3 regions of the Micromonospora sp. NPDC048887 genome follow, and region 1 is predicted to be linked to each of the others. Evidence: riboswitches for the same ligand, from Rfam matches in the RefSeq annotation. Region 1 holds a riboswitch; each other region holds the start of a gene.

Region 1 (9,413 bases):
GGCGTACCGCCAGCTCGGTGCCGCGCCCGCCGGGAGCCGGGCGGGCCCACACCTCGACCGCGCCGTCGAGGCGGCGCAGTGGCTCGGGCCACCGCCCGGCCGGGAGCACCTGTTCGGGCGGCGCGGCCACCGTCACCACCTGCCACCGGCCCGGCCGTGGATCGACGCAGGCCCGCCGCGCCCGGCGGCGTGCCAGCATCCGCGCCCCCGCCGGCGCCAGCACCCGCGCTCCCGCTAGTGCCAGCGCGCCGATCGCCAGCCGTCCGCTCCGCGCCACCCGACCTCCCGCCGTCTCCGGGTGGCCGGCGTCGGCCGGCCGTCCCGTGTGCCTACAGGGTGCGGGGCGGCCGGGTGAGCCGGGTTCGCCCGGAAGGGGTGAACCGGCCCGGTCCGGGTAACCGCTGCCCGCACCGACGGGGGAGGGACGCATGCCGGAGGAGGCAGACCAGGTCGTCGCACCGAGCGACACGAGCGACATCACCGGTACGCCCGATCTGCTCACCGCCGGCGTCGAATCACCCGCCGGTGCCGCGCTGCCGGGTGGGCCGCCGCTGCTGGCGTCCCGGTTGGCGCCGCCCGCGCCGCCCGAGCCGGTCCTGCTGCGTCCCCGGCTGCTCGACCGGCTGGAGCAGGGCGCGTCCGGTCCGGTGACGCTCGTCTGCGCGCCGGCCGGCTGGGGTAAGACCACGCTGCTGTCGACCTGGGCGCAGGGGGAGCGGGACGGGCCGTCGCCGGCCTGGGTGACGGTGGCCGAGGGCGAGACCACCGGGCGGCTCTGGGGCTACCTGGCCGCGGCCCTGCGCACCGCCGCCGCCGACGACCCGGACGACGGACCGCCACCGGTGCCGGACGGCCCGCCCCGGGCCGAGCAGCTCGAAGCGCTCGCCGCCGCGCTCGCCGCACGGGAACGGCACGTGCTGCTGGTCCTGGACGACCTGCACCGGGTCACCGAACCGGACGCGTTGACCGGGCTGGAGTTCCTGCTCCGGCACGCCGACGGCCGGCTGCGGCTGGTGGCCGGGGCGCGCCGCGAACCACCGCTGGCCCTGCACCACTGGCGGCTGTCCGGCGAGCTGACCGTCATCGGCCCCGCCGACCTGGCGTTCACCGCCGACGAGGTGGCCGACCTGCTCGTCGCGCACGGACTGTCGGTGCCCGCCCCGGCCGTGAGCCGCCTGGCCGAGCGCACCACCGGCTGGCCGGCCGGGCTGCGCTTCGCCGCGCTCGCGCTCGGTGCCGACGCCGACCCGGCGCGCGCGGTGGACCGGTTCGCCGGTGACCAGCCGGACGTCGCCGCGTACCTGCGCGACGAGGTGCTCGCCCCGCTGGCACCGGCGGCCCGCGACGTGCTGCGCCGGGTGGCGGTGGCCGGCGCGGTCCACGCCGACCTGGCCGCCGCGCTGACCGGGCGTTCCGACGCCGGGCACCTGCTCGCCGAGACGGCCCGGGAGGGCGGCTTCCTCCACCAGGACGGCGGCGACCCGCAGTGGTTCCGGCCGCACCCGCTGCTGGCCGACGTGCTGCGCGACGAGCTGGACCGGCTGCCCGCCGACGAGGTGCGTGAGCTGCACCGGCGGGCAGCCGGCTGGTACGGGGCCCACGGCCGCCCGGCCGACGCGCTGCGGCACGCGCTCCTGGCCGGCGAGTGGACCGCCGCCACCGACCTGCTCGTCACCCGCTGGCCCGAGCTGGCGCCGGACGAATCCGCCGCCGCTCCGGCCCCGCCCGAGCCGCCCGCCGAGGCGGTCCGCCGCGATCCGGAGCTGGCGCTGGCCGCGGCGTCCGAGCGGGCGTACGCCGGGGACCGGGCCGCCGCCGACGCGCAGTTGCGGCGGGCGCTCGCCCGGGCCGGTGACCTGCCCGCGCCGCGCCGCGACCGGTTCGGCCGGCTGGCCGCCGCCGTGAAGCTCAGCCTGGCCCGGGCCGGTGGCGACCACGAGGAGGTACGCCGGGCCGCCGACCGCCTGCTGTCCACCGTCGCCGCGGACGAGTCCTCGGGCGGCCCGGAGGCCGGAGCCGGTGACCCGCGCGCCGGGACGGCCGAGCGGGACGACGTGCGCGCGGTGGCCGGCGCCGCGCACGGGCTGGTCGCGCTGGCCGAGGGGGACCTGTCCACGGCCTGGGAGCGGTTCGCCGCGGCGCGGGAGGCGGCGCGGCGGGCCGGGCGACCGCGTACCGAACTGCTCTGCGTCAGCCGTGCGGCGCTGCTGGAGGCGGCCCGGGGCGCGCTGCGGGCCGCCGAGGACCTGGCCCGGGAGGCGCTGGCGATGCCGCCCTGCCAGGGCTGGTCGTCGCGGTCCGACTGCGGCTACGCGTATCTGGCGCTGGCGTTCGTGGACTGGCAGCGGGACCGGCCGGCGGAGGCTACCGCCCACCTGGCGCTCGCCGGGCCGGCCGGCGCGGAGCCGGGCGGCGCCGCCCTCACCGCGCTCTGCCGCGCGGGACTGCTGGCCGACGGCGGCGACCCGGGCGGCGCGTTGCGCACGCTCACCGAGGCGCGGACGGCCGCGCCCGGCCCGGAGCTGGGCGGACGGCTCGCCGCCGCCGAGGCACAGGTACGCGCCGCCGTCGGCGACCTCGACGGTGCCCGGGCGCTGCTCGACGCGGCGGGTGACGGGCCGGCGCCGGCGCTCGCGTCGGCGCGGCTGCGGCTGCGCGCCGGTGACGCCCACGCGGCCGAGCGTGCGTTGCCCGACTGGACCGGGCCCGGCGCGGCGGACTGGCCGCTGCCGGTGCGGCTGGGCGCCGGGCTGCTCGACGCGGCGCTGGCCGACGCCGCCGGTGACGCCCGGCGGGCCGGCCGGTTGCTGGAGGAGGTGCTGGCGCTCGCCGAGCCGGACGGCTTCCGGCGCGTCTTCACCCGGGCCGACCCGGGGGTACGCGATCTGCTCGCCGCGCGCCTGGACTCCGGCACCGCGTACTGGGCCACCGTGACCGAGCTGGTCCGGGGCGTGGACGCGCGACCGGCCACCGCAGCGCCGGACGGTCCGGCCCGCACGCTCGACGAGCCGCTCACCGAGCGGGAGCTGACCGTCCTGCGCTACCTCCAGAGCATCCTGTCCAACGTGGAGATCGCCGCAGAGCTGTCACTGTCGGTGAATACAGTGAAGACGCACGTGCGCAACATCTATCGCAAGCTCGACGCGACCCGCCGGCGGGACGCCGTCCGGCGGGCGCGCGAGCTGCGCCTGATCTGACAGCTCTCAGGCGTCGGCGGCGGCGTCCACCACTGCGAGCAGTTCGGCCAGGTCGTAGCCGCCGTCGTGGCGCATGTCGTTCACGAACAGCGTCGGGGTGGCGTCGACGCCGCTGCGGATGCCGCCGACGAAGTCCTGCCGGACCCGGTCGGCGTGCTCCTGGCGGCCGACCTCCGCGGCGACCTCCTCCGGCGACAGGCCGATCTGCTCGACGCCGAGCGACAGGTGCACCGGGTCGAGCTGGTCCTGGTGCTGGTAGAGCCAGTCGTACATCTCCCAGAACCGGCCCCGCGCGGCGGCGGCCTCGGCGGTCTCCGCGGCGTTCTCCGCGTACGGGTGGACGTTCGTGATCGGGAAGTGCCGGTACGCCAGCCGCACCACGTCGGCCCGCTGACGCAGCACCTCGGTCAGGTTCGGGTACGCGGCGCCGCAGAACCGGCACTGGAAGTCGCCGTACTCGACGACTGTGACCGGCGCGTCCACCGGCCCGCGGACATGGTCGCGTTCGGTCACCGGGACCCGTAGCCGCGCGGTGGTGACCTGAAGTGGCGTGGTCATCCGGCACTCACCCGCCCGCTCGTGGTCAGCCGGTTCGGATCACTCATGCCTACCACGGTGGCGGTCGCCCGGGTGAGCCGGGCTCACCCGGGCGGGGTGGTTCCGCCTCATCGCACGGCGAGGTGGTTGCGCACCTCGCGGATGCCGGGGGCGTTCCACACCACCCGCTCGATCTCCTCGCGTTCGCCGGCCGAGTGGACCTGCCCGTCCAGCAGCACCGTGTCGCCGTGCACCCGCACGTCGACCTCCTCGGCCTCGGTGGCGCGGTTGCGGGCCAGCGCGTCCACGATCCGCTCGGCCAGGTCGTCTCCGTCCGGGTGGGCGGTGGGACGCACCGCGATGCCGTTGCTCACCCCGCACACGCCGGTGAGCCGGGCGACCGCGCGTTCGGCGGCCCGCCGCTGGTACTCCCACTCGACCTCGCCGTGCAGCGTGACCCAGCCGTCGGCCACAGTCACCTGCAACGTCTCGATCGGCACGAACGCGTCCCACTCCAGCGCCCGGACGGCGGCGACGGCGATCTCCGGGTCCTCCCGCCCGGCCGCGGTGCCGATCCGGACGGCGAGGTCGTTGGCGACCGCGCGGACCCGGGTGACCCGGTGCGCGGCCCGCTCGGCGGCCCACTTCTTGGCGTAGCTGTCCACCCGGCCGGTGAGCGTCACCACGCCCTCGGTGACAGTCACCCCGATCTCGTCCGGGCCGACCCGGGGTTCCCAGGTCAGCTCGTCGAGCACGGCGGACTGGATGTCCCGGTCGGTACGCGTGATCGTGTCGGTGGCCATCCGGCTCTCCCTCCCGTCGGTCGCGGCACGGGCACGTGGTCCCGCACCCGCGATCCTGCGCGCGTTCCGGGTGAGCGGCCCTCGCCCGATCCGGGTGAGGCAGCACGGTGGCCGCCCCCGGGAGTCCCGGGGGCGGCCACCGTGTCTGGCGCGTCTGGGGTCAGCCGTCCAGGCCGGCCGGGGAGTTCGGCCGGTCCACGTCCACGAACTCGATGTCGTCGGCGGCGCGGTCCCGGCTGCCGGCGGCGCGTGCCGCGGTGCCGGCGGCCCAGCCGATCGCCGCGCCGGCGAGCGCCGCCGCGATCAGCAGCGTCCAGGGCAGCGCGGGACGGCGGCCGGCGAGCGCGTCGAACGCGAGACCGGCCCGGCGGCGTGCCTCCTCGGCGGCGGAGCCGACCAGGTCGGTGGCGTCGTCGGCCAGGCCGGAGGAGCTGCGGCGGGCGGTCCGGGTGGCGTCGCGCATGCTGTCACCGGCGGAACCGACGGCGGAGAGCAGGTGCTGCCACGCCTGGTCGGCGACCCGCTCGGCCTTGCCCCGGCGGTCCAGCAGGTTGGTTCCGAACATCGTTCTACCTCCTCGGGTGCCGAAGGCCGGCGGCCACTTCGGACTCCGGTGTCCATCCGGCGGTCACTGTCCCGGGCAGTGCCCCACCGGACCCGGCGGCAAACCACGCCCGGGTCATGGCGGGTGCGGCCGGTGAACGGGACGAAGCACCCGAACGCGCCGGGACGGGTGCGGACGGGACGTGCGTGCGCCAGCTACCCTGGTCCGCGGGATCGGCGGGCCCGCCCGGTCGCACGGTTGGCCGTGGCCCGCCACAGGGGGAAACTGGAACCCGGTGGTCCGGATTGGGTACGCCCAGGTGTGCCCAGTTCGCGAATTGCTCATCCCGGGGGGTGGCGACCGGGGCGTGGGAGGAATACTCTCGGTCGCGGCCCGCGTACTGATGAGGCGCCCGTCATGGGCGAGTGGAGGTGCTCGCGTGAGCCTGTCGATCGTGAAGTCGGTGCGGCCGGGTGGTGTCGTCGAGATCGCGCCCCGTGGGGAGATCGACGTCGACACCGCGTACGAGGTGCGGGAAGCGATCGCCGAGGTGCTCGCGAAGGCCCGCCCCGCGCGGATCGAGCTGAACATGCGGCTTGTCACGTTCATCGACTCGGTCGGCATCAGCGCCATGGTCGCCGGTTTCCAGACCTGCGAGGTCAGCGGCGTCAAGCTCGTGGTCACCGAGCCGAGCCGGTTCGTGCACCGGCAGCTCTGGGTGACCGGCCTGCTCGGCCTCTTCGGCGCGCCCGAGCCGTGGTTCGCCGACGACACCCCCGAGGTGCTGCCCGGCGCCTGAGCGCCGTTCGCACCCCCTGCGGCCAGGGGACCTTCTACCCGTTGCCAGTCCGGCGTCGGTACGGGACGATCGTGCGCGACGCACGACGGCGAGGGGGCCCGCTTGCAGAGCAGCGACAGCTTCAGCTACACCGTGCAGGCCCGGTGCAGCCGGGCCGAAGCGGTGGCCCTGCTAGGCGACCTGAGTCGCCAGGGTGAGCTGCATCCGCTGATCGTCCGGGTCCGGAAGCTGCCGGCCCGGCCCGGCGCGCTGGCCAGCTACGCGATCACCGACCGGCTGCAACTCGGCCCGCTGCACTTCCCGGTGACCTACCAGGCGGACGTGCTGATCGCGAGCGAGGACGAGGTGGTCACCGTCGCCCGGCAGCAGCCCGCGACGACCGTACGCAACCACACCCGGCTGCGCGACGAGGACGACGGCACGGTACGCGTCGAGGTGGAGATCACGCTCACCGCGCCGGCACCGCTGTTCGGGTACGCGTTCCGCCAGGCCCGGGCGGCTCACCTGGGCCTGGCGGCGCGTCTCGGAGCGACCCTGGAGGGCCGGCCGGCCTGATCCGGCCGGCCCCTTCCGGGCGCTCAGTACACCGACAGGTGCACGTGGTTGGTGTGGTCGCTGGACGGGTCGCCGTTGCCCCCGCTGTACGACTTCCACCCGCTGCTGGGCAGCCAGATCTGCTTGAACCAGATCACGTAGAGCACGGCGAGCGGGTCGGCGTTGCGCACGAAGTACGCGGCCAGGTTGTTGCCGTACGTCCGGTCGCCGCCGGAGGCCACGCCGCCGAAGCCGTTCTTCTGCGCGGCGAAGTCGCAGGCCCGCCCCTTCGGGTGCTCGCCCGAGCCGCTGGGCCGGTGGCACGAGACGTACCTGGTGAAGCCGGCCGCCTTCGCCTGTTGCAGCGCGTGCAGCGTGCGCGGGGTGATGCAGCCGTTGGCCGGGGTCGGGTCGTTGACGCTGCACGACTCCGGGGGCCAGGAGCCGTCCGAGTTGCGCGGCGCCGGCTTCGCGTTCTTGGTGGAGGTGCCCTGGACGCTGCCGCCGCTGCTGCTGCGCGTGGCGCGGTCGTTCGCCACCTCCAGGGCGCGCTCGGCCTGCTCCTTGCGCTTGGCCATCACCGTCACCTGCTTGCGCTGCTCGCGGATCTCGCCGTCGAGCTGGGCGCGGGTGCGGGTGGCCTGGTCCCGGGTGGCGATCAGGTCGCGCAGCGTACGGTCCTCGTGCGCGGCGACCTGCTCCAGCGCGGCGGCCCGGTCCATGAAGCCCTCCGGGCTGCTGCTGCCCAGCAGCGCCCCGGCGGTGCCCAGGCGGCCGTTGCGGTACGCCACGGCGGCGATCTCGCCGACCTTGGCGTCGCGTACGGCCAGCTCGGCGCCGACCGTCTTGAGCTGTTCGTTCAGTTGCTTCTGGCGGCTCACCGACCGGTTCAGCGCGGCCTTGGCCTCCAGCCAGCCCTTGCTGGCGGCGTCGAGCTGGGCACGCAGTTCGGGCGTGCCGCCCTCGTCGTCGCCGCCGGGCGCGGCGGCGAGCAGGCCGGTCGCCGGCCCCGCCGAGGCGGGGGAGACCGGAACAGTCGCGACGCCGAGGGCCAGCGTCGCGACGAGCAGGGCCGCCAACCGGGCGGCTGTCCGTCGTACAGGTGCCACGTGGGGCATTCACACGTCCTTCCGTCAACGCCGACCGGGTTAGCTGACGGGTTCGGGACGGAAGATCCCTACCGCTGACGCGGATGCACCCCACGTACGTGGTTCCCCGGCTCGTCCCTGCGGACGATTAGGCGACGGCCGCCCCACCGGGGCCGGTGGCGTCCGCGGGTGCGGCCGCGACCGACACTACCGGCGCTGCCCGGGCGTGGCTCGGTGGAGCAACGCCACCAGGTGGGGCAAAACCGGCATAAGACTACAACAGCCACAGTGATTTAAGTCTGCCCTAATCACCACTCGGTCTTCCCGCACACGCCGGCCGACGCTCCGGGTTCGACCTGCAACGTGGCGTGATCGATGGAGAAGTCCTCGTGCAGGGCGGCCCGCGCGGCGGCCAGCACCTGCCCCGGGTCCACGCCCGGGTCGGTGGTCAGGTGCGCCGAGGCCACCTCCATGCCCGAGGTGAGCGTCCACACGTGCAGGTCGTGCACCTCGGCCACGCCGGGTACGGCGGCCAGCCGGTCGTGCACGGCGGTCACCTGGAGGTGCTCCGGCGCGGCCTGCACCAGGATGCGCAGCGCGGCCCGGCCGAGCCGCCAGGTGCGCGGCAGGATGAACAGGCCGATCCCGACGGCTACCAGCGGATCGGCCCACCACCAGTCGGTCGCGGCGATGACCAGCGCGGCGGCGATCACGCCGAGCGAGCCGAGCAGATCGCCGAGCACCTCCAGGTACGCCCCGCGCAGGTTGATGCTCTCCTTCGCCCCGGCGCGCAGCAGCGCGAACGCGACGATGTTGGCGAGCAGGCCGAGCACCGCCACCACGAGCATCGGGCCGGCCAGCACCTCCGGCGGCTCGCCGAACCGGCGTACCGCCTCGACCAGGACGTAGAGCGCGACGGCGCCGAGCAGCACGGCGTTGGCCAGGGCGGCGAGCACCTCCAGCCGGTAGAGCCCGAACGTGCGCTGCGGGTCGGTGCCGGCGCGGCGGGCGGCGGTGATCGCGGCCAGTGCCATGCCGATGCCGAGGACGTCGGTGAACATGTGCCCGGCGTCGGAGAGCAGCGCGAGCGAGCCGGTGGTGAAGGCGGCCACCGCCTCGACCACCATCAGGACGGCGAGCAGCGCGAAGGCGGCCCAGAGGCGGCCCCGGTGGCGGTGTGCCGCGTTGGCCACCGCGCCGCTGTGGTCATGACCTGCGCCCACGCCAACACCCTTCCTGCCCCGTACCGGCCAGGCCCAATGTATGTTCACATCGCTATGTATGCAACTGAACTGTGGGTGACGTCAGGGGCGCGGACGGGTGTCCCTCAGAGCGGGTCGAGCGTGGTGAGGCGCTGGGTCGCCCGGGACAGCGCCACGTAGAGCGTGCGTACCCCCGAACCGGGGTCGGCCCGGATCTCACTCGGCGCCACCAGCACCACGCCGTCGTACTCCATGCCCTTCGCCTGGAGGCTGGTGACCACCTGGAGCCGGCTCGCGCCGAGCGCGCCCAGCCAGCCGGCCACCTCGTCCCGGCGCGGCACCGGCGTGATCACACCAACGGTGCCCTCCACCTGCGCGAGCAGCGCCTCGGCCGCCTCGACGGTGGCCGCCGGCAGGTCGGCGGCGGGCACCGTGCGCTCGACCGGCGGCACGCCGGTGGACCGCACCGCGTCGGGCAGCGGCAGGTCCGGGTAGAGCCGGCGGATCTCCGCCGCCGCCACCGCGAAGATCTCCGCCGAGTTGCGGTAGTTGGTGGTCAGCTCGTAGCGGTGCCGCTTGCGCCGGCCCAGCGCCTGGTCCCGGGCGCGGTCCAGCTCCTGCGGGTCGCCGGTCCAGGCGGTCTGCGCCGGATCGCCGACCACCGTCCAGGACGCCAGCCGCCCGCGCCGCCCGACCATCCGCCACTGCA
Region 2 (9,413 bases), on a different contig from region 1:
CCTGGATGGTGGGCTGGACCGGCGCGCTCGCCTCGGCCGTCTGGCTGGGCACCACCGACGGCAAGCCGCTGCGGACCACTGACGGCAGCTACGAGGTGTACGGCTCGACCGGCGCCGCGCCGATCTGGCGGCAGTTCATGACCCGGGCGACGGCGGCGATGAAGCTCGACCCGGAGAAGTACCGCTTCGGTGAGCCGAAGTTCCCCGGGGAGACCCCGGAGCCGACCCGCTCGGCGGCGCCGCCGCCGACCACCGCCGCGCCGACGCGGTCGGATTCGCCGAGCCCGAGCCCTTCCTCGTCGAGCCCCAGCCCGGACCCGACCGGCCGGCCGACCTCGCGGCCGACGCTGACGCCGTCACTGCCACCGCTGCCCACCGTGTCGCCGACGCGGACCCGCGGCCCGCGCTGACCCCGGCCGGGCGGCGACTCGGCCGCCGCCCGGCGGTACGCGCGGCGGCCTCGCGTCTATGCGCGCCATTCGCACACAGCGGCAACGTCCGCAATTTGCACCGGCACCCATCCACCGTCGGCAATGTTCGCCCTGATCAGGGGCTATTGAAGATCATGGTTGCCTGAATCGACGCGTGCGGCGACACGCCCGACTGCCAGTGGTTGCCCAGGTCACTTATTGCTCCGGGCTCGCGCGGCGTGTGATTGTGCACCAGCGAGCCGCCGACCCCCGGCGACTCGCGACGGTCGATCTGTCGACCCGGAGCCACGCCGGCAGCTCCGGTGACCGGCCGTCACCCTGCCTCGCACCACCGCGCCGCCCGTCCCCACCGGGCTCCGTGCGGCGCGCCTGTAGAACAGGAGCAAACCCCCGTGAAACTCTCACCTCGCCTCGCCGCGCTCACCGGCGCGGCCGCGGCCGGCATCCTCGCCGCCGGCACCGCCGCGGCCGTGCAGGCCGCGCCACCCGGGCCCGCCGCCCCGAACCCGGCCCAGGCCCGCGTGGCCGCCGCCGACTCGGCCCGCGCGCTGGTCGCGGACCGTCCCGCATACCTGCAGGCCGGCACCGACGACGCGTTCGTCCAGAAGCCGGTCATCTCCTCCGAGGGCACCCAGTACGTTCCCTACGAGCGCACCTACAAGGGACTGCCGGTGGTCGGCGGCGACTTCGTGCTCGCCACGGACTCCGCCGGCAACCTGAAGTACGCCTCGGTCGCCCAGCAGCGCCCGATCGGCGCCCTCGCCACCACGCCCGCGCTCACCCAGGCCGCCGCCACGAAGACGGCGCGCGCACAGCTCAAGACCGTGAGCGCGGTCGAGGGCACCACACTCGTGGTCTACACGCTCGGCGCCGCACCGGCGCTGGCCTGGGAGACCACGGTACGCGGCACCAGCGCGGACGGCCCCAGCCGGCTCACCGTCGACGTCGACGCCCGCACCGGCGCGGTCCTGCGCAAGCAGGAACACGTCGTACGCGGCACCGGCACCGGCACCTGGAACGGGCCCAGCCCGCTCACGCTCAACACCACCCAGTCGGGCTCCACGTACACCATGAAGGACCCGACCGTCACGAACCTGAGCTGCCAGGACGCGGCGAACAACACCACGTTCAGCGGCTCCGACGACGTGTGGGGCAACGGCACCGGCACCAACAAGGAGACCGGCTGCGTGGACGCGTTGTTCTCCGCGCAGACCGAGCACAAGATGCTCGCCCAGTGGCTGGGCCGCAACGGCGCCAACGGCAACGGCGGTTACTGGCCGATCCGGGTGGGCCTCAACGACCAGAACGCCTACTACGACGGCAGCCAGGTGCAGATCGGCAAGAACACCGCCGGCCAGTGGATCGGCTCGCTGGACGTGGTGGCGCACGAGATCGGCCACGGCATCGACGACAACACCCCGGGCGGCATCTCCGGCGGCGGCACGCAGGAGTTCGTGGCGGACACGTTCGGCGCGGCCACCGAGTGGTTCGCCAACGAGCCGTCCAGCTACGACGCGCCGGACTTCCTGGTCGGCGAGAAGATCAACCTGGTCGGCTCCGGCCCGATCCGCAACATGTACAACCCGTCGGCGCTCGGCGACCCGAACTGCTACTCCAGCAGCATCCCGTCGACCGAGGTGCACGCCGCGGCCGGGCCGGGCAACCACTGGTTCTACCTGCTGGCGAACGGCAGCAGCCCGACGAACGGGCAGCCGTCCAGCTCGACCTGCAACGGCAGCAGTGTGACCGGCCTGGGCATCCAGAAGGCCATCAAGATCATGTACAACGGCATGCTCCTGAAGACCTCGTCCTCGTCGTACCTGAAGTACCGCACCTGGACGCTGCAGGCGGCGAAGAACCTCTACCCGGGCAGCTGCACGGAGTTCAACACGGTCAAGGCGGCCTGGGACGCGGTGAGCGTGCCCGCCCAGTCCGGTGACCCGACCTGCTCCGGCGGCAGCCCGACGCCCACCCCGAGCACCACGACCACCCCGCCGTCGGGCGGCTGCTCCGGCAACAAGCTCGCCAACCCGGGCTTCGAGTCGGGCAACGTGAGCTGGAGCGCCTCGTCCGGCGTCATCACCACCGACAGCGGCCAGGCCGCGCACGGCGGCTCGTACAAGGCGTGGCTGGACGGGTACGGCTCGTCGCACACCGACACGCTCAGTCAGTCGGTGACGATCCCGGCCGGATGCCGCGCGACGTTGAGCTTCTGGCTGCACATCGACAGCGCGGAGTCGACCACCAGCACCGCGTACGACAAGCTCACCGTCAAGGCGGGCAGCACCACGCTGGCCACCTACTCCAACCTGAACAAGGCCACCGGCTACGTGCAGCGGTCCTTCGACATCTCGTCGCTGGCCGGCACCACGGCGACCATCTCGTTCAGCGGCGTGGAGGACAGCTCGTTGCAGACGTCCTTCGTCGTCGACGACACCGCGGTCACCCTGAGCTGACCGTGGCGTAGCGCGGCCGGTCGTCGTCCTCCCGACGGCCGGCCGCCTCGTCATGCCCGGCCGGGCCCCTCACGGCGCCTGGCCGGACGGCATCGCGGCTTGCCGGACGGCGTCGCGTCGAGCCGGGCGCTTCGCCGCGTCGTCCGGGTGGGCACCCGGTTCGTCAGGCCGGGCGGGCGCCCTGGGACGCGGTGCCGCGGTCGCGGTGGATCCGCGCAGCCGCCTCGTGCATCGCGCGGCCGAACAGCTCGGCCTGGTCGCCCATGCTGCCCAGCCGGGCGGCGAGCGCGTCGGCGTCGGCCCGCGCGGATGCGCTGACCTGGGCGTCCAGTTCGGACAGCGCGGCATTGGCGGCGGCGACGAGGTGCCCGCAGAGGACGTCCAGCGGCTCGCCGGCCAGCTCCGGGTCGATCGTCACGGAATCCAGCCGGCCACCCTGGACGGCGACGGCGCGGACCCGGCCGCCGGCGGCCGTGCCCTCGGCGCGCAGCAGGTCGGCCGCCTCGCCGTCGGCGTGCGCCGAGGCCCGGGAGCGCATCGCGGTGAGCGCCTGCTGCGTACGGGTCAGCAGCTCGTCGATGCTCGCCGCCGCCGAGAACGGGTCGTTGGTCATATCAGCGCTTTCTTCACGTCTTGGCCGAGGACCGTGACCCTAGCAACCGCCCCCGACGAATCGCGCCTACCGGCCCTCGCGGGCCGCGTCCCGGTGCCGCGAGCAGGCCGGACACCGGCAACGCGGCGTGTCGCGGACCGGCGGGACGCGTGTCGCGCGGGCGCGGACGCCCGGCCGGGGTGAACCGGCCGGGCGTCCGCGAGACCGGTCAGCGCAGACGCAGCCGCTGACCGGGGAAGATCAGCCCCGGGTCGTCGCCCACCACCGCGCGGTTGCGCTCGTGCAGGGCACGCCAGCCGCCGTCCACGCGCTGCGCCACGGCGATCTCCGACAGCGTGTCCCCCGGCCGGACCAGGTACGTCCCCGTGCCGGTCCTGGGCTGTGGCGCGACGAGGGTGGTGGCCCGCTCCGGCGCGGCCCTCTTCGTGGCCGGTCGCCGCGGCGCGGCCTTCTTCGCGCCTGACCGCTTCTCGGCCGCAGCCGGCCCGGAACTCTTCTTCGCCGAGCCGCCCTTCTTGCCGCAGACCGGCCAGGCGCCGATGCCCTGCCCGCGCAGCACCGTCTCCGCGACGGCGATCTGCTCGGACCGGCTGGCCAGGTCGGCGCGGGCGGCGTACTTCTGGCCGCCGTAGCCGTTCCAGGTGGCACGGGAGAACTGGAGCCCGCCGTAGTAGCCGTTGCCGGTGTTGATCTTCCAGTTGCCGCCCGACTCGCAGCGTGCGACGGCGTCCCAGTTGACGCCCGCGCTGGCCGGAGCGGCCGAGCCGAACAGGGTCGCGGCGCCGAGGGCGGCGCCGGCCATCACCGCTCCGAGAGCGGTACGGCGGCTTCGGGCTGAGTATTCGGTTGCCATGTGGATTCCTCCACGCCGACGAGGTGAGCTGTCGGGTTCGGGCCGAGGAGCCCGGCCGCCGGTGGCGGCTTCACCCCGAGGTGACGATGCACCGTGGAACGTGTGGTTCCCCCGCTCCCGCACGAGGTTCGGTGACCGCGGCCGGCGGCGGGATTTGGCGTTTCCGGCCCGCGGTGTCCGCTACTGCGAACGAAACCGACGCTAGGAGCGCTTTGCGCCGATCGTCCACTTCTTGTGATGCCCTTCACCCGGCCGGGCGACCGGGCGCTACCGTGGCAGGGCTGGGCAAGATCACGGGAGGCGGGACGGATGACCGATCACGGACACGAGCTGACCTTCGGCGGCTTCCTCACCCCCGCCGCCGCGCAGCCGGACCAGGTGGTGGCGCTGGCCCGGCTCTGCGAGCAGGTCGGACTGGACCTGGTCACCTTCCAGGACCACCCGTACCAGCCGGGTTTCCTGGACACCTGGACGCTGATGTCCTACGTGGCCGCCGCCACCGAACGCGTCCGCCTGGCCGGAAACGTCCTCAACCTGCCGTTGCGCCAGCCGGTGGTGCTGGCGCGCAGCGTCGCCAGCCTGGACCTGCTCACCGGCGGCCGGGTCGAGCTGGGGCTCGGGGCGGGCGCCTTCTGGGACGCGATCGAGGCAACGGGCGGGCGGCGCCTGTCCCCCGGCGCGGCCGTCGACGCCCTCGACGAGGCGATCCGGGTGATCCGCGAGGTCTGGGACACCGACCACCGCGGCATGATCCGTCTCGACGGCGAGCACTACCGGGTGGTCGGCGCCAAGCGCGGCCCGGCGCCCGCCCACCCGGTGGGCATCTGGGTCGGCGCGTACAAGCCGCGCATGCTGCGCCTGGTGGGCCGCGCCGCGGACGGCTGGCTGCCGTCGCTGTCGTACCTGCCGAAGGGTCCCGACGAGTTGCCCGCCCTGAACGCGCTGGTGGACGAGGGCGCCCGGGCCGCCGGACGCGACCCGGCCGCGATCCGCCGCATGCTCAACGTGACAGGCACGTTCGCCCGCTCGTCGGCCGGTTTCCTGGCCGGGCCGCCGGAACAGTGGGTCGAGGAACTGGCCGGGCTCACGCTGGAGCACGGCATCACCACGTTCATCCTCGGCAGCGACGAGCCGCGCGCGATCCAGATCTTCGGCCAGGAGGTCGCGCCCGCCGTGCGCGAGCTGGTCGCCGCCGAGCGCACCCCGCCCGAGCCCCGCGCGGCCACCGGGCAACAGGCCGCCGGCGCGCCCAGCACGCTCGGGGTCACGCCCACCCCGGACCCGGGGGTACGCCTGAGCGCGCGCCGCCCCTGGGACGAGTCCACTCGCCCGAGCGCCCCGCCGCCGCCGGCCGGGCACGTCTACCCGCCCCGGGGACAGGCCGCTGGGCAGCACCTGGTGGACGTGCACGACCACCTGCGCCAGGAGCTGGCCCAGGTGCGCGACCTGCTGGAACAGGTCAAGCGGGGCACTGTCTCGCCGGGCCGGGCGCGGGCCGCGCTGAACGAGATGACCATGCGGCAGAACAACTGGACGCTCGGGGCGTACTGCGCGGCGTACTGCACCATGGTCACCCAGCACCACGGGCTTGAGGACGCCTCGATCTTCCCGCACCTGCGCCGCTCCGAGACCGGGCTGGCCGCCGTGCTGGACCGCCTCGAGGAGGAACACGTGGTGATCCACGGCGTGGTGGAGAGCGTCGACCGCGCGCTCGTGGAGCTGGTCCGCCGGCCCGGCGACTTCACCCAGCTCCAGGAGGCGGTGGACCTGCTCACCGACACGCTGCTGTCGCACCTGTCGTACGAGGAGCACCAGATCGTCGAGCCGCTGGCCCGGCACGGGTTCTTCCCCGGCCAGTTGTGAGGCGGGGCCCCTTCTTGTCGCCCGCGCGACGAGAAGGGGCCCCGCCTCACCGCTACAGGCCGCGGGCCAGGCGGTCGGCCAGGATCCGGGTGAACCGGGCCGGGTCGGCCAGCTCGCCGCCCTCGGCCAGCAGCGCCATGCCGTACAGCAGCTCGGCGGTCTCGGTCAGCGCGGCCGGGTCGCCGCCCTCCCCGTGCGCCTTGCGCAGCCCGGTGACCAGCGGGTGGGCCGGGTTCAGCTCCAGGATCCGCTTGACCTGGGGCACCTCCTGGCCCATGGCCCGGTACATCTTCTCCAGCGTCGGCGTCATGTCGTGCGCGTCGCCCACGACGCAGGCCGGTGAGGTGGTCAGCCGGGTGGACAGGCGCACCTCCTTGACGCTGTCGGCGAGCGCGCCGCCGAGGAAGGTGAGCAGGTCGGCGTACTCCTGCCGTTCCGCCTCGGCCTTCTCCTTCTCCTCCTCGGTCTCCAGGTCCACCTGGCCCTTGGCGACCGAGCGCAGCGTCTTGCCGTCGTACGCGCCGACCCGCTCGACCCACACCTCGTCCACCGGGTCGGTGAGGATCAGCACCTCGTAGCCCTTGGCGCGGAACGCCTCCAGGTGCGGCGAGTTCTCGATGGTGGTCCGGTTCTCGCCGGTGGCGTAGTAGATCTCGGTCTGGCCGTCGCGCATCCGCTCCACGTACGCGCGCAGCGTGGTCGGCTCGGCCGGGTCGTGGGTGCTGGCGGCGCGCACCAGCTCCAGCAGCGTCTCGGTGTTGTCCGGGTCCTCCAGCAGACCCTCCTTGACCACCGGCCCGAACTCGGTCCAGAACGTGCGGTACGACTCGGCGGACATGTCCTTGAGCGTGGCGAGGACCTTCTTGACCAGCCGGCGGCGCACCGCGCGGATCTGCCGGTCCTGCTGGAGGATCTCCCGCGAGATGTTCAGCGACAGGTCGTGCGCGTCCACCACGCCCTTGACGAAGCGCAGGTAGTTGGGCATCAGCGCGTCGCAGTCGTCCATGATGAACACGCGCTTGACGTAGAGCTGCACGCCGCGGCGGCCCTGCGGGGAGAACAGGTCGAGCGGGGCGTGCGAGGGCAGGAACAGCAGCGCCTCGTACTCGAAGGTGCCCTCGCCGCGCATGTGGATGGTCTCCAGCGGGTCGGCCCAGTCGTGCGCGACGTGCCGGTAGAACTCCTTGTACTCGGCCTCGTCGACCTCGTCCCGCGAGCGCGCCCAGAGCGCCTTCATCGAGTTGAGCGTCTGCTCCTCGCGAGTGGTCGCGCCGTCCTCGCCCGGCTTGTCGACAGTCATCCGGATCGGCCAGGAGATGAAGTCGGAGTACCGCTTGACGATCTCGCGGATCGTCCACTCGGCCGTGTAGTCGTGCAGGTTGTCCTCGGTGTCGACGGGCTTGAGGTGCAGCGTGACCGAGGTGCCCTGGGGCGCCTCCTCGACCTCCTCGATCGAGTAGGTGCCCTCGCCGGTGGACTCCCAGCGGGTGCCGCCGGCCTGCCCGGCGCGGCGGGTCAGCAGCGTCACCCCGTCGGCCACCATGAACGTGGCGTAGAAGCCGACACCGAACTGGCCGATCAGCTCCTGGGAGGCGGCGGCGTCGGAGGACTCGCGCAGCTTGCGCAGCAGTTCGGCGGTGCCGGACTTGGCGATGGTGCCGATCAGGCGGACCACCTCGTCGCGGGTCATGCCGATGCCGTTGTCCCGCACGGTGAGCGTACGGGCGTCCTTGTCGACCTCGATCTCGACGTGCAGGTCGGCGGTGTCGGCCGACAGCTCCTTGTCGACAAGCGACTCCAGCCGCAGCTTGTCCAGCGCGTCGGACGCGTTCGAGATCAGTTCGCGCAGGAAGACGTCCTTGTTCGAGTAGATCGAGTGCACCATCAGCTGCAACAGCTGACGGGCCTCGGCCTGGAACTCCAACGTCTCGACCCGGTCGCTCACACCGACTCCCCTCCACTCTGGCGGCCTACGGCGGAAAGGATACGAGGGGTGACCGGGACGGCACGCACCGGCCACCGGAAATAACTGGTACAACCAGTTGACGGGTTGATGTGTCCGAGGCCACACTGCTGCGCATGGCCTTCGATCCCGCGCCTCGTGTCTCGGTCTCCGACCACGTCTTCGGCCGGATTCGTGACGCGATCGTGTCCGGCGGCTACGCGCCGGGCGAGACGCTGCCCGGTGAGCGGGAACTGGCCGGTGCGTTCGCCGTCAACCGGCACGCGGTCCGGGAGGCGCTGCGCCGCCTGCAACAGCTCGGCCTGGTCCGGGTCAGCCAGGGCGGCGCGACGAGGGTGCTCGACTGGCGGGTGCACGCCGGGCTGGACCTGGCGCTGTCCCTCGCGCGCTCCGGTGACGTACTCCCGGTCGAGACGCTGGTGCGTGACATGCTGGAGATGCGGGCCTGCGTCGGGATCGACGCGGCCCGGCTCTGCGCCGAGCGCGCGGACGCGGCTGTGGTCGCCGCCGTGGTGCGGGCCGCCGAGGAGTACGGCGACCTCGCCCCCGACCTGGACCTGATGAACGAGGCGAACATCGCCGTCTGGCGGCTGATCGTGCGCGGCAGCGGCAACACCGCCTACCAGCTCGCGTTCAACAGCCTGGTGGCCGGCACCTTCGCGGTCGGCGACGTCCCCCCGGACGCCCGCGCGGCCGAACTGCTCGACGTCGCCGGGCACCGCCGTCTCGCCGCGGCCGTCGCCTCCGGTCAGGGCACGGCGGCGGCCCGCCACGCCCGGGCGCTGCTGACCGCGCCGGTCACCACCCCCACCACCCCCACCCCCGGAAGGGAAGCGCGCGCATGATCCCCGCCGTGCTGTACGCCGTGCCGGCGTTCCTGCTCCTGATCGTGATCGAGGCGGTCTCCTACCGCTTCCTGCCCGACGACGACGAACGCGGCTACGAGCTGCGCGACACCACCACCAGCCTGTCCATGGGGCTGGGCAGCCAGATCATCGGCTTCCCGTGGAAGCTGCTCACCGTCGGCCTGTTCGCGGCGCTGTGGACCGTGGCGCCGGTGCAGCTGTCCCCGGGCGACTGGTGGACCTGGGTGATCCTGTTCTTCGCCGACGACCTGGCCTACTACTGGTTCCACCGCTCCCACCACGAGGTACGCGTGCTCTGGGCCAGCCACGTCGTGCACCACTCCAGCGTCTACTACAACCTGTCGACGGCGTTGCGGCAGAGCTGGACG
Region 3 (9,413 bases), on a different contig from region 1:
AACTGGTGTGGTCGCCATGGTGGTCATGCTATGGCCACCGCCGCCACCTGCCGAATCGGCGCGGTCCGGAGGCGGGCGGCGACGGGAAAGTATGAAATGCGTATCACGAATCTTGACGGCTCCCGAGGGGCGTGTGAACGTTGGTCGCGAGGCCGTCCGGCCTGGTAGTTCCCTGGTAGACGAGGTGAGCGACATGACGCCGAGGACCCCGGAGCAGGCACTTGCCGAACTGCGTGCCGGTAATCACCGGTTCGTCACCGGCGTCCCCCAGCATCCGAATCAGGACGCCGGCCACCGGGCGGCTGTCGCCGACGGCCAGCACCCGTTCGCGGTGATCGTCGGCTGCTCCGACTCGCGGCTCGCCGCCGAGATCATCTTCGATCGCGGCCTCGGTGACCTCTTCGTGGTGCGTACCGCCGGGCACACCGCCGGGCCGGAGGTGCTCGGCAGCGTCGAGTACGCCGTCACCGTGCTGGGCACTCCGCTCGTGGTGGTGCTCGGGCACGACTCGTGCGGCGCGGTCCAGGCCGCCCGCGAGGGGGTCCGGACCGGCGCCGCCCCGGCCGGGCACCTGGGCGCGGTGGTGGACGCGGTCTCGCCCAGCCTGCTGCGCGCCGCCCGCCAGGGCGTCGAGGACCTCGACGGCATCATCGACGTGCACATCGCGCAGACCGTGGAGACGCTGCTGGCCCGGTCCACCGTGCTGGCCGAGCGGGTGGCGGCGGGGCGGTGCACGGTGGTCGGCATGTCGTACCGTCTCGCCGGCGGCGAGGTGCGGACCGTGGCGCAGGCCCCGGCCCCGCTGCCCGCCCCGGCGGCGCCCGCAGACCCGGCGCTGGCGAGCTGATCCACGGGAAGACGAAAGGGGCCGCCCGAGGGCGGCCCCTTCTTCGTGGTGTCCGGCGTCAGAGCAGCGACATGTGGACGTGGTCGGTGTGGTTCGACGGCCCGCTGTAGGAGCGCCAGCCGGTGGCCGGGAACCAGATCTGCCGGTTCCAGATGACGTAGTAGATGCCCAGCCGGTCGGCGTTGCGGATGAGGAAGGCGGCCACCTCGTTGCCGTACCTGCGGGTGTCATTGTTGTGCCAGGGTGCGAAGCCGCTGTTCTGCAGCGACCAGTCGCACGCCTTGCCCTTGGGGTGCTCCCACGGCCCGCCGGACCGGTAGCAGCCCACGAAGCGCTTGAAGCCCGCGCGCCGGACCTCCTTGTAGGCGTGCAGCGTGCGCGGCGTGACGCAGCCCGAGGTGGTCGGGTCGTCCTCGCTGCACGACTCGGCCTTCCACCCGCCGTCGGCGGTGCGGCCGGGGGCGATCTTGGCGACCGGTGAGGTGGCGGAGACCAGTCCGCCGGTGAAGCCGAGACCGCCGACCAGCTTCAGCGCGCGCTCGGCCTGCACCTTCTCGCGCTCCATCGCGTTCTTCTGCTTCTCCTGCTCGCGGACCTCGGCGTCCATCGCGATCTTGGCCTGCTCGGCGCGGGTCTTGACCGCGTTGATGGCGGCCAGGCGCTGCGCGTTGAGGAGGTTCAGCTCGTCCAGGGCGTTGACCCGGCGGACGAACGAGTCGGGGGAGTTGCTCTCCAGCAGCATCGCCATCGCGCCCATCCGGCCGGTCCGGTAGGACTGGGCGGCGAGCTGGTTGACCTGCGGGCTGAGCGCGTCGAGTTCGGCCTGTGCCGTCTTCACCTCGGCCGCCAGCCGCCGCTGGCGGTCCTGCGACTTGGCGAGCTTCGCCTTGGCCTGGAGGAAGTTCCGGTTGGCGGAGTCGATCGCCTCGGTGATGAGCGGCGGTTCGCCGTCCTCCTCGTGGCCCGAGGGGTTGCCGGGTGCCGCCGCGGCGGGGGCCGCGGTCGCCGGCGTCGGCCCGGCCAGCACGGCCAGTGAGGCCAGCACGGCCACCACGGGTGTCAGCCAGCGGCGCAGGGGTGCCGTCACAGTGTTCCCTTCCGTCGGCCGCCGACCGGGTTAGCTGACGGGTTCGGGACGGAAGTGGCCCCTACCGCTGTCGCGGATTCACCCCATGTACCTGGTTCCCCGGCTCGCCCGTGGGCGATTGGGCGGCGGCACCGCTGGCGCCGGTGCGCGCCTTCGGCGGTGACCGGCAGCGAGGTTACCCGACAGCACTCGTGAGGATCTACGTCCGGAAGCCGACCAATAGCGAGATTTCGCCGTGGCGCACCGTGACCAGCGTCGCGTTTGAAATCGATGGTCACGCTGCGGAGTCTCACCATGCGGCCTCCGTACTCCTTCCGCCGCCGAGCGCCTCCAGCGCGTCGTCCCGTCCGGCCGGCGGCCGGGGCGCGGGCGGCGCCGGCTCCGCGCCGCGCGGGCGCCGTCCGGCGGTGGTCACGATCGCGGCCAGGCCGGTGGTCAGCGGTACGGCGGCGATCAGGCCGAGCGTGGCCACCGCGCTGCGGACGATCTCCTGGGCGAGGAACTCGCTGGTGAGGATCTCGCTGACCGGGCGGGAGTCGGCGACCAGCAGGAGCAGCAGCGGCAGCGAGGCGCCCGCGTACGCCAGCACGATGGTGTTGACGGTGGACGCGATGTGGGCCCGGCCGACCCGGGTCGCCGCGCGGTAGAGCTGCCGCCGGGACAGCCCGGGGTTGGCGTGCGCCAGTTCGGTGACGGTGGCCGCCTGGGTGACTGTGACGTCGTCCAGCACGCCCAGCGAGCCGATGATGATGCCGGCCAGCAGCAGGCCGTGCAGGTCCACGTCGGCCTGGAACATGGACAGCGTGGTGGCGTCCTCGCTGCCGAAGCCGGTCAGGTGGGTGGCGGACGTGGCGAGCAGGCCGAGCACGCCGGTGATCACCAGGCTGCCCAGCGTGCCGAGCACCGCCACCGACGTCTGCGCGGTGATCCCGTGGGTCAGGTAGAGCACCACGAACATGATCAACGCGGCGCCGACGATGGCCACCAGCAGCGGCGGCTGGCCGGCGCCGATGCCTGGCAGCACGAAGCCGAGCAGGATGGCGAAGCTGGCCGCCAGGCCGGCGAGCGCGGCCAGCCCGCGCCAGCGGCCGAACGCCACGATCGCGGCGGCGAACAGCACCATCAGCCAGATCAGCGGTGTGCCGCGCTGGTGCTCGGCGATGTTGTAGGACTTCACCGCCGGGTCGGCCGGATCGGTCAGCTCGACCAGGACCACCTCGTCGCCGACCGCGACCCGGGGCGCGCCGGGCCCGGCCGGGATCGGCGTCTCGACCTGGCGGCCCGCGTCCGGGCCCTGCTCGGCGGTCACCGTCACGGTGCCGCAGGGGCCGCCCCCGCCGTCCGGGGCCTCCGGGGTCGGCGGGCAGGGCTCGGTGACCACCCGGGTCACCGTGCCGTGGTAGCGGGGGACGTCCGCGCCGCCGACCGGCTCCCGGTCCTGCCGGGGCCAGAGGACCAGCGCCGCGATCACGGTGAGTGCGAACAGCGGCACCACCACTGCGACGAGCAGCCGGCGTACGCCCGGCGGCGCGGCGGGTGCGGGGCGGGTGTGGTCGGCACCCACGGCGTCTCTCCCAACGGTCGGGGCGACGCCTGGTCCGCCGGACCGGTCTGGTCACCCGGGCGGCGCGGACGTGTCGACCACGTCCGGGTCGTCGCCCGGCCATGGTAGGCAGCCTGACCTCACCGGGACCGGTGACGCTCGCCTCGCGTGATCAGGCCAGACCGGCCCGGCGTCGCCGGTACTCGTCCTCGTCGATCTCGCCGCGCGCGTACCGCTCGTCCAGGATGCGCCGGGCCGTCGTCGGGCCCAGGTACTGGGGGCCGGTCCACCGCACGGCCGCCCAGACGAGCCCCGCCAGCACCGCGAGCACCAGCAGGGACCAGATCCACATCCAGCCCATCATCGGGCTCTGCCACATCATCGGGCCGCCCTCCGTCCGTCGCCGCGGGTCCGCCGGGGTCGGCCTGCCCGCCACTTCGACGGTACGACCGGCCCGACGCGTCGGCGCGGGTCGATGTGCCCGGTTCCGGGGGCCGGAGGTCCCCGCTCAGCCGCGCTTCATCAGGCGGCCGACGGCGGCCATCATCTCGGTCGCCATCTCGTCGGCCCGGCCCTCGGCGGCGCCCTCGTGCATGCAGTGCCGGGCGTGGCCGTCGAGCAGGCCGAGGCCGACCTTGTCCAGCGCCGCCTGGATGGCCGAGATCTGGGTGAGCACGTCGATGCAGTAGCGGTCGTCCTCGACCATCTTCTCGATGCCACGGACCTGACCCTCGATGCGGCGGAGCCGGGCGAGGAGTTGGTCCTTGCTGGCGGTGTAGCCCCGGGTCGGGCTGGACGGCGCGGTCATGGAACCGAGGATAGCGTACCCCTCGGGGGTATGCTAACGTCTCGAACGTACCCCTGGGGGGTATAAGATCGGAGGGCGAGATGGAGAGCACCTACCAGGTGAGCGGCATGACCTGCGGGCACTGCGTCAACTCGGTGAGCACCGAGCTGAGCGCGCTTCCGGGCGTCACCGACGTCCAGGTCGACCTGGCCGGCGGCCGGGTCACCGTCACCAGTCAGGACCCGCTGGACGTGGACGCGGTCCGCGCGGCGGTCGACGAGGCCGGCTACGACCTCGTCGGTGCGTGACGGGTCCGACGGACCCGCGGAAACCGAGGAGACACCAATGAACACGGCGACGAAGCTCAGTGGCTTCGCCCTCGGCCTCGTGGCGGTGTTCGGCGCGGCGTACGGGATCGGCAACCTGGCCGATCCCGTCACCCCGGCCGCCGAGACCCGCCACGACGACAGCGACAGCGACCACGGGGCCGGCGACGCCGGTCACGGCGACGAGAGCCAGGCGGGCGGCGCTTCCGCGCACCTGCCCGGCGGCCTGCTCGTCTCCGAACGCGGCTACACCTTCCAGCCCGCCGCCGCCCCGGCGGGGCAGTTCGCCTTCCGGATCACCGGCCCGGACGGCGCACCCGTCACCCGCTACGAGGTGGCCCACGACAAGCGCATGCACCTGATCGTCGCCCGGCGGGACCTCTCCGGCTTCCGGCACGTCCACCCGGAGATGGACGGCGACGGCACCTGGCGCGTCGCCTCGCCGTTGGACGGCCCCGGCGTCTGGCGGGCGTTCGCCGACTTCACCCCGGGCGGCGGGGAGCCGCTCACCCTCGGCCTGGACGTCACCGTCCCCGGCGAGCTGGCCGCCCGGCCGCTGCCGGCACCGGCGACCAGCACGACTGTCGACGGCTACACGGTCACCCTGACCGGCACGCCGGAGCCGGGCCGGACCAGCCGGCTCACGCTCTCCGTCAGCCGCGACGGGCGGCCGGTCACCGATCTTCAGCCCTACCTCGGCGCGTACGGGCACCTGGTGGCACTGCGGCAGGGCGACCTGGCGTACCTGCACGTGCACCCGGAGGGCACGCCCGGCGACGGGCAGACACCCGCAGGCCCGGCGGTCACGTTCGCCGCCGAGGTGCCGTCGGCCGGGGCGTACCGTCTCTACCTGGACTTCCGGCACGGCGACGCGGTGCACACCGCCGAGTTCACCGTCCTGGCCGGCGACCAGACCGCGCCGGCGCCCGCCGCGCCGACATCCACCCCCGCACCGACCCCGGACGCCGGACACGGCACCCCCGGGCACGGGCACAGTTGAGCGCCGGAGGTGCCGCGATGACTGCCACGGGAAAGGCGCTGCCCACCGCGCCGAACCTGATCGAACTGGCGATCGGCGGGATGACCTGCGCGTCCTGCGCCGCCCGGATCGAGAAGAAGCTCAACCGGATGGACGGCGTCGAGGCGACTGTGAACTACGCCACCGAGAAGGCCACCGTCCGGTACGCCGACGACATCGCGCCGGCCGACCTGATCGCCACCGTCGAGAAGACCGGCTACACCGCAGTGGTGCCGCCGCCGCCCGAGCAGGCGGAGGCGGCAGCGGCCGGGGAGCCGGTGGACGAGATGCACGCGGCGCGTACCCGGCTCTGGGTCTCCGCCGTGCTCACCGTGCCGGTGATCGTGCTCGCCATGGTTCCGGCCTGGCAGTTCGACTACTGGCAGTGGGCCTCGCTCACGCTGGCCGCCCCGGTGGTGGTCTGGGGCGGGCTGCCGTTCCACCGCGCCGCACTGGTCAACCTGCGGCACGGCGCGGCGACCATGGACACGCTCGTCTCGCTCGGCACGCTGGCCGCGTTCGGCTGGTCGCTCTGGGCGCTGTTCTTCGGCACCGCCGGCATGCCCGGGATGAAACACCCGTTCAGCTTCGACATCACCCGCGGCGACGGCGCCGGCAACATCTACCTGGAGGCCGCCGCCGGGGTGACGGTGTTCATCCTGGCCGGGCGGTACTTCGAGGCCCGCTCCAAGCGCACCGCCGGGTCGGCGCTGCGCGCGCTGCTCGAACTCGGGGCCAAGGACGTGGCGGTGCTGCGCGACGGGCAGGAGACCCGGATCCCGGTCGGCCGGCTGGCGGTCGGTGACCGCTTCGTGGTCCGGCCCGGCGAGAAGGTCGCCACCGACGGCGTGGTCGAGGAGGGCACCTCGGCTGTCGACGCCAGCATGCTCACCGGCGAGTCGGTGCCGGTCGAGGTGGGGCCGGGCGACGCCGTGGTCGGCGCGACGGTGAACGCCGGCGGCCGGCTGGTGGTCCGGGCCACCCGGGTCGGCGGCGACACCCAGCTCGCCCAGATGGCGCGGCTGGTGGAGCAGGCGCAGACCGGCAAGGCGGCGGTGCAGCGGCTCGCCGACCGGATCTCCGGCGTGTTCGTGCCGATCGTGATCGCGCTGGCCGCGGGCACGCTCGGCTGGTGGCTCGGCACCGGCTCCGGTGCGACCGCCGCGTTCACCGCCGCGGTGGCCGTACTGATCATCGCCTGCCCGTGTGCGCTCGGCCTGGCCACGCCGACCGCGCTGCTCGTCGGCACCGGGCGCGGCGCGCAGCTCGGTGTGCTGATCAAGGGGCCGGAGGTGCTGGAGTCCACCCGCCGGGTCGACACCGTGGTGCTGGACAAGACCGGCACCGTCACCACCGGCCGGATGGCGCTGGCCGAGGTACTGCCCGCCGACGGCGAGGACGCCGCCGAGCTGCTCCGGGGGGCCGGCGCGCTGGAGGCCGCCTCCGAGCACCCGATCGCGCGTGCCGTCGCCGAGGCTGCCGCCGACGCCGGGCCGCTGCCGCCGGTCGGCGAGTTCGCCAACGCCGAGGGGCTGGGCGTGACCGGCACCGTCGACGGCCGGACCGTGGTGGTCGGCCGGGCCCGGCTGCTGCGGGAGCGGGGTCTCGACGTACCCGAGGAGGTCGAGCGGGCCGCGACCGGCGCGGAGGCCGCCGGGCGGACGGCGATCCTGGCCGGCTGGGACGGGCGGGCCCGGGGCGTGCTCGCGGTGGCCGACGCGGTGAAGCCGACCAGCCGGGCGGCCGTCGCCCGGCTGCGTGAGCTGGGCCTGAAGCCGGTGCTGCTCACCGGCGACAACACCACGGTGGCGAAGGCGGTGGCGGCCGAGGTCGGCATCGACGAGGTGATCGCGGAGGTGCTGCCCGCCGACAAGGTCGCGGTGGTCGAGCGGCTCCAGCGCGAGGGCCGGGTGGTCGCCATGGTCGGCGACGGGGTGAACGACGCCGCCGCGCTGGCCCGGGCCGACCTCGGGCTGGCCATGGGCACCGGCACCGACGCGGCCATCGAGGCCGCCGACCTGACGCTGGTCCGGGGCGACCTGATGGCCGCGGCGGACGCCATCCGGCTCTCCCGGCGGACCCTGGCGATCATCAAGGGCAACCTGTTCTGGGCGTTCGCCTACAACGTCGCGGCGCTGCCGCTGGCGGCGGCCGGGCTGCTCAACCCGATGCTCGCCGGGGCGGCGATGGCGTTCTCGTCGGTCTTCGTGGTGGGCAACAGCCTGCGGCTACGACGCTTTCGCCCGATCGGGTGAGGGGATTGAGCGGACGGCCCCCGGGGTAACCAGTTGTCGTCAGGCAACCGCACCAGTGGAGGTCATCATGGGTCTCGACGACAAGATCGACAACACCTCGCAGGACGCCACGGGCAAGGTCAAGGAGGGCATCGGCCGGGCGACCGACAACGAGCGCCTCGAGGCCGAGGGCCGCAACGACCAGGCCGGTGCCAAGCTCAAGCAGGCCGTCGAGAAGGTCAAGGACGCCTTCAAGAGCTGAGTACGCGACGCACACACACCACCGGGTCGGCCCACGGGCCGGCCCGGAGTGCTGTGTACGGACGGTGACGTTCCAGAGTGGCGGAGGCCACCGTCCACATCGATCCGGCGGGACCACCGGTGTCGGCTCCGGTGCATAGGATGCGAAGCGACCTCGAATGGGAGGAGCGTCGCGGATGGCCGATCCCGCCGACCCGTCCGGCTTCGGCCGGGTGCTGTCCGAAACCATGGCCGCGCTCCAGCGGCAGACCGCCGCGGGCGAGCAGGTGGCGCCGCCGGAAGGCGTGGGCGAGGCAGCCGACGGCCTGATCCGGGTCACCGCCGGCCCACCCGGGCAGGTCACCGGGCTGACGCTCGACCCCCGCGTGATGCGGATGGCCAGCGAGGCACTCGCCGAGGAGATCGAGGCGGCCGTCAACGCCGCTCTCGCCGACCTGCGGGAGCAGGCCACCACTGCCCCGGGCGAGGTCGACCTGGGTTCGCTCGGTGAGCAACTGCGCCGCATCCAGGCCGACGCGGGGCGCCAGTTCAGCATGTTCACCGATGCCCTGATGCAGGCACAGGACCGGCTCGCCCGCCAGGACGGGCGCTGATGCCGGTCGAGATCGATCCGGAGCGGCTGGGCGCCTCCGGGTCGGCGCTGGACTCGGTCGCGACCCGGTTCGGTGCGGCGCTCACCGCCTTCCAGGCCGAGCTGGCCGGCTTCGGCCGCCCCTGGGGTTCCGACGACATCGGCTCACTCATCGGCGCCGCCCACGACGAGGTCTCCGCGTTCGCGTTCGAGTGCTTCGACGGCGCGCTCAACGAGATCGCCGCAGCCGGCGCCGACCTCGGCCGGATGGCCGTCAGCTACGCCGAGACCGAGGCGGCCATCACCCGCAACCTCGACGGCCTGCGGCGGATGCTGGGAGGCTGAGCATGGGCATGGAGCTACCCGGCGAGTTGCGGTCGCTGCTCGGCGTTCTCGGCTACACCTGGCCCGAGGCGGACGAGACCAAGCTCTTCGAGATGGGCAACGCCTGGATCCGGTTCTCCGACACCCTCTCCGGGGTGGTGAGCGAGGCGAACACCGGGGCGGCCACGGTCTGGACCCAGCACATCGGCCAGGACATCACCGCGTTCCAGACCTGGTGGAACAAGGAGGACAGCCCCGCCGACAGCCTGCGCGACGGTGTCACCGCCGCCGTGCTGACCGGCACCGGCCTGATCATCTGCGGCGCGATCGTGCTCGCCCTCAAGGTCGCCGTCATCGTGCAACTGGTCGTCCTCGCCATCCAGATCGCGCAGGCCATCGCCACCGCGGCGGTCAC

Evidence for each region. A riboswitch is a leader RNA that binds a small molecule or an ion and turns the genes downstream of it on or off. The one in region 1 is predicted to bind cyclic di-AMP.
Region 2: it holds a riboswitch for cyclic di-AMP, as region 1 does, so the genes downstream of both, AB0C17_RS21470 (transglycosylase family protein) here and AB0C17_RS04030 (hypothetical protein) in region 1, are expected to answer to the same signal.
Region 3: it holds a riboswitch for cyclic di-AMP, as region 1 does, so the genes downstream of both, AB0C17_RS18695 (hypothetical protein) here and AB0C17_RS04030 (hypothetical protein) in region 1, are expected to answer to the same signal.

Annotation. Positions count from the first base shown of each region.
Region 1 is NZ_JBEZGA010000002.1:175,296-184,708, forward strand. Features, by position in the region: gene AB0C17_RS03995 (hypothetical protein) at 1-277, opposite strand, end outside; gene AB0C17_RS04000 (LuxR C-terminal-related transcriptional regulator) at 429-3,197, shown strand; gene AB0C17_RS04005 (thioredoxin domain-containing protein) at 3,204-3,755, opposite strand; gene AB0C17_RS04010 (BON domain-containing protein) at 3,863-4,537, opposite strand; gene AB0C17_RS04015 (hypothetical protein) at 4,698-5,102, opposite strand; gene AB0C17_RS04020 (STAS domain-containing protein) at 5,521-5,880, shown strand; gene AB0C17_RS04025 (SRPBCC family protein) at 5,983-6,435, shown strand; gene AB0C17_RS04030 (hypothetical protein) at 6,459-7,532, opposite strand; cyclic di-AMP (ydaO/yuaA leader) riboswitch at 7,537-7,667, opposite strand; gene AB0C17_RS04035 (cation diffusion facilitator family transporter) at 7,811-8,725, opposite strand; gene AB0C17_RS04040 (AAA family ATPase) at 8,830-9,413, opposite strand, start outside.
Region 2 is NZ_JBEZGA010000014.1:85,473-94,885, reverse strand. Features, by position in the region: gene AB0C17_RS21485 (transglycosylase domain-containing protein) at 1-410, shown strand, start outside; gene AB0C17_RS21480 (M4 family metallopeptidase) at 824-2,887, shown strand; gene AB0C17_RS21475 (YbaB/EbfC family nucleoid-associated protein) at 3,051-3,500, opposite strand; gene AB0C17_RS21470 (transglycosylase family protein) at 3,709-4,353, opposite strand; cyclic di-AMP (ydaO/yuaA leader) riboswitch at 4,352-4,497, opposite strand; gene AB0C17_RS21465 (LLM class flavin-dependent oxidoreductase) at 4,663-6,216, shown strand; gene htpG (molecular chaperone HtpG) at 6,269-8,161, opposite strand; gene AB0C17_RS21455 (GntR family transcriptional regulator) at 8,296-9,024, shown strand; gene AB0C17_RS21450 (sterol desaturase family protein) at 9,021-9,413, shown strand, end outside.
Region 3 is NZ_JBEZGA010000011.1:140,566-149,978, reverse strand. Features, by position in the region: gene AB0C17_RS18705 (helix-turn-helix domain-containing protein) at 1-27, opposite strand, end outside; gene AB0C17_RS18700 (carbonic anhydrase) at 194-847, shown strand; gene AB0C17_RS18695 (hypothetical protein) at 906-1,934, opposite strand; cyclic di-AMP (ydaO/yuaA leader) riboswitch at 1,938-2,069, opposite strand; gene AB0C17_RS18690 (YibE/F family protein) at 2,224-3,498, opposite strand; gene AB0C17_RS18685 (SHOCT domain-containing protein) at 3,650-3,829, opposite strand; gene AB0C17_RS18680 (metal-sensitive transcriptional regulator) at 3,986-4,285, opposite strand; gene AB0C17_RS18675 (heavy-metal-associated domain-containing protein) at 4,366-4,572, shown strand; gene AB0C17_RS18670 (hypothetical protein) at 4,610-5,590, shown strand; gene AB0C17_RS18665 (heavy metal translocating P-type ATPase) at 5,608-7,863, shown strand; gene AB0C17_RS18660 (CsbD family protein) at 7,931-8,104, shown strand; gene AB0C17_RS18655 (YbaB/EbfC family nucleoid-associated protein) at 8,280-8,696, shown strand; gene AB0C17_RS18650 (hypothetical protein) at 8,696-9,019, shown strand; gene AB0C17_RS18645 (hypothetical protein) at 9,022-9,413, shown strand, end outside.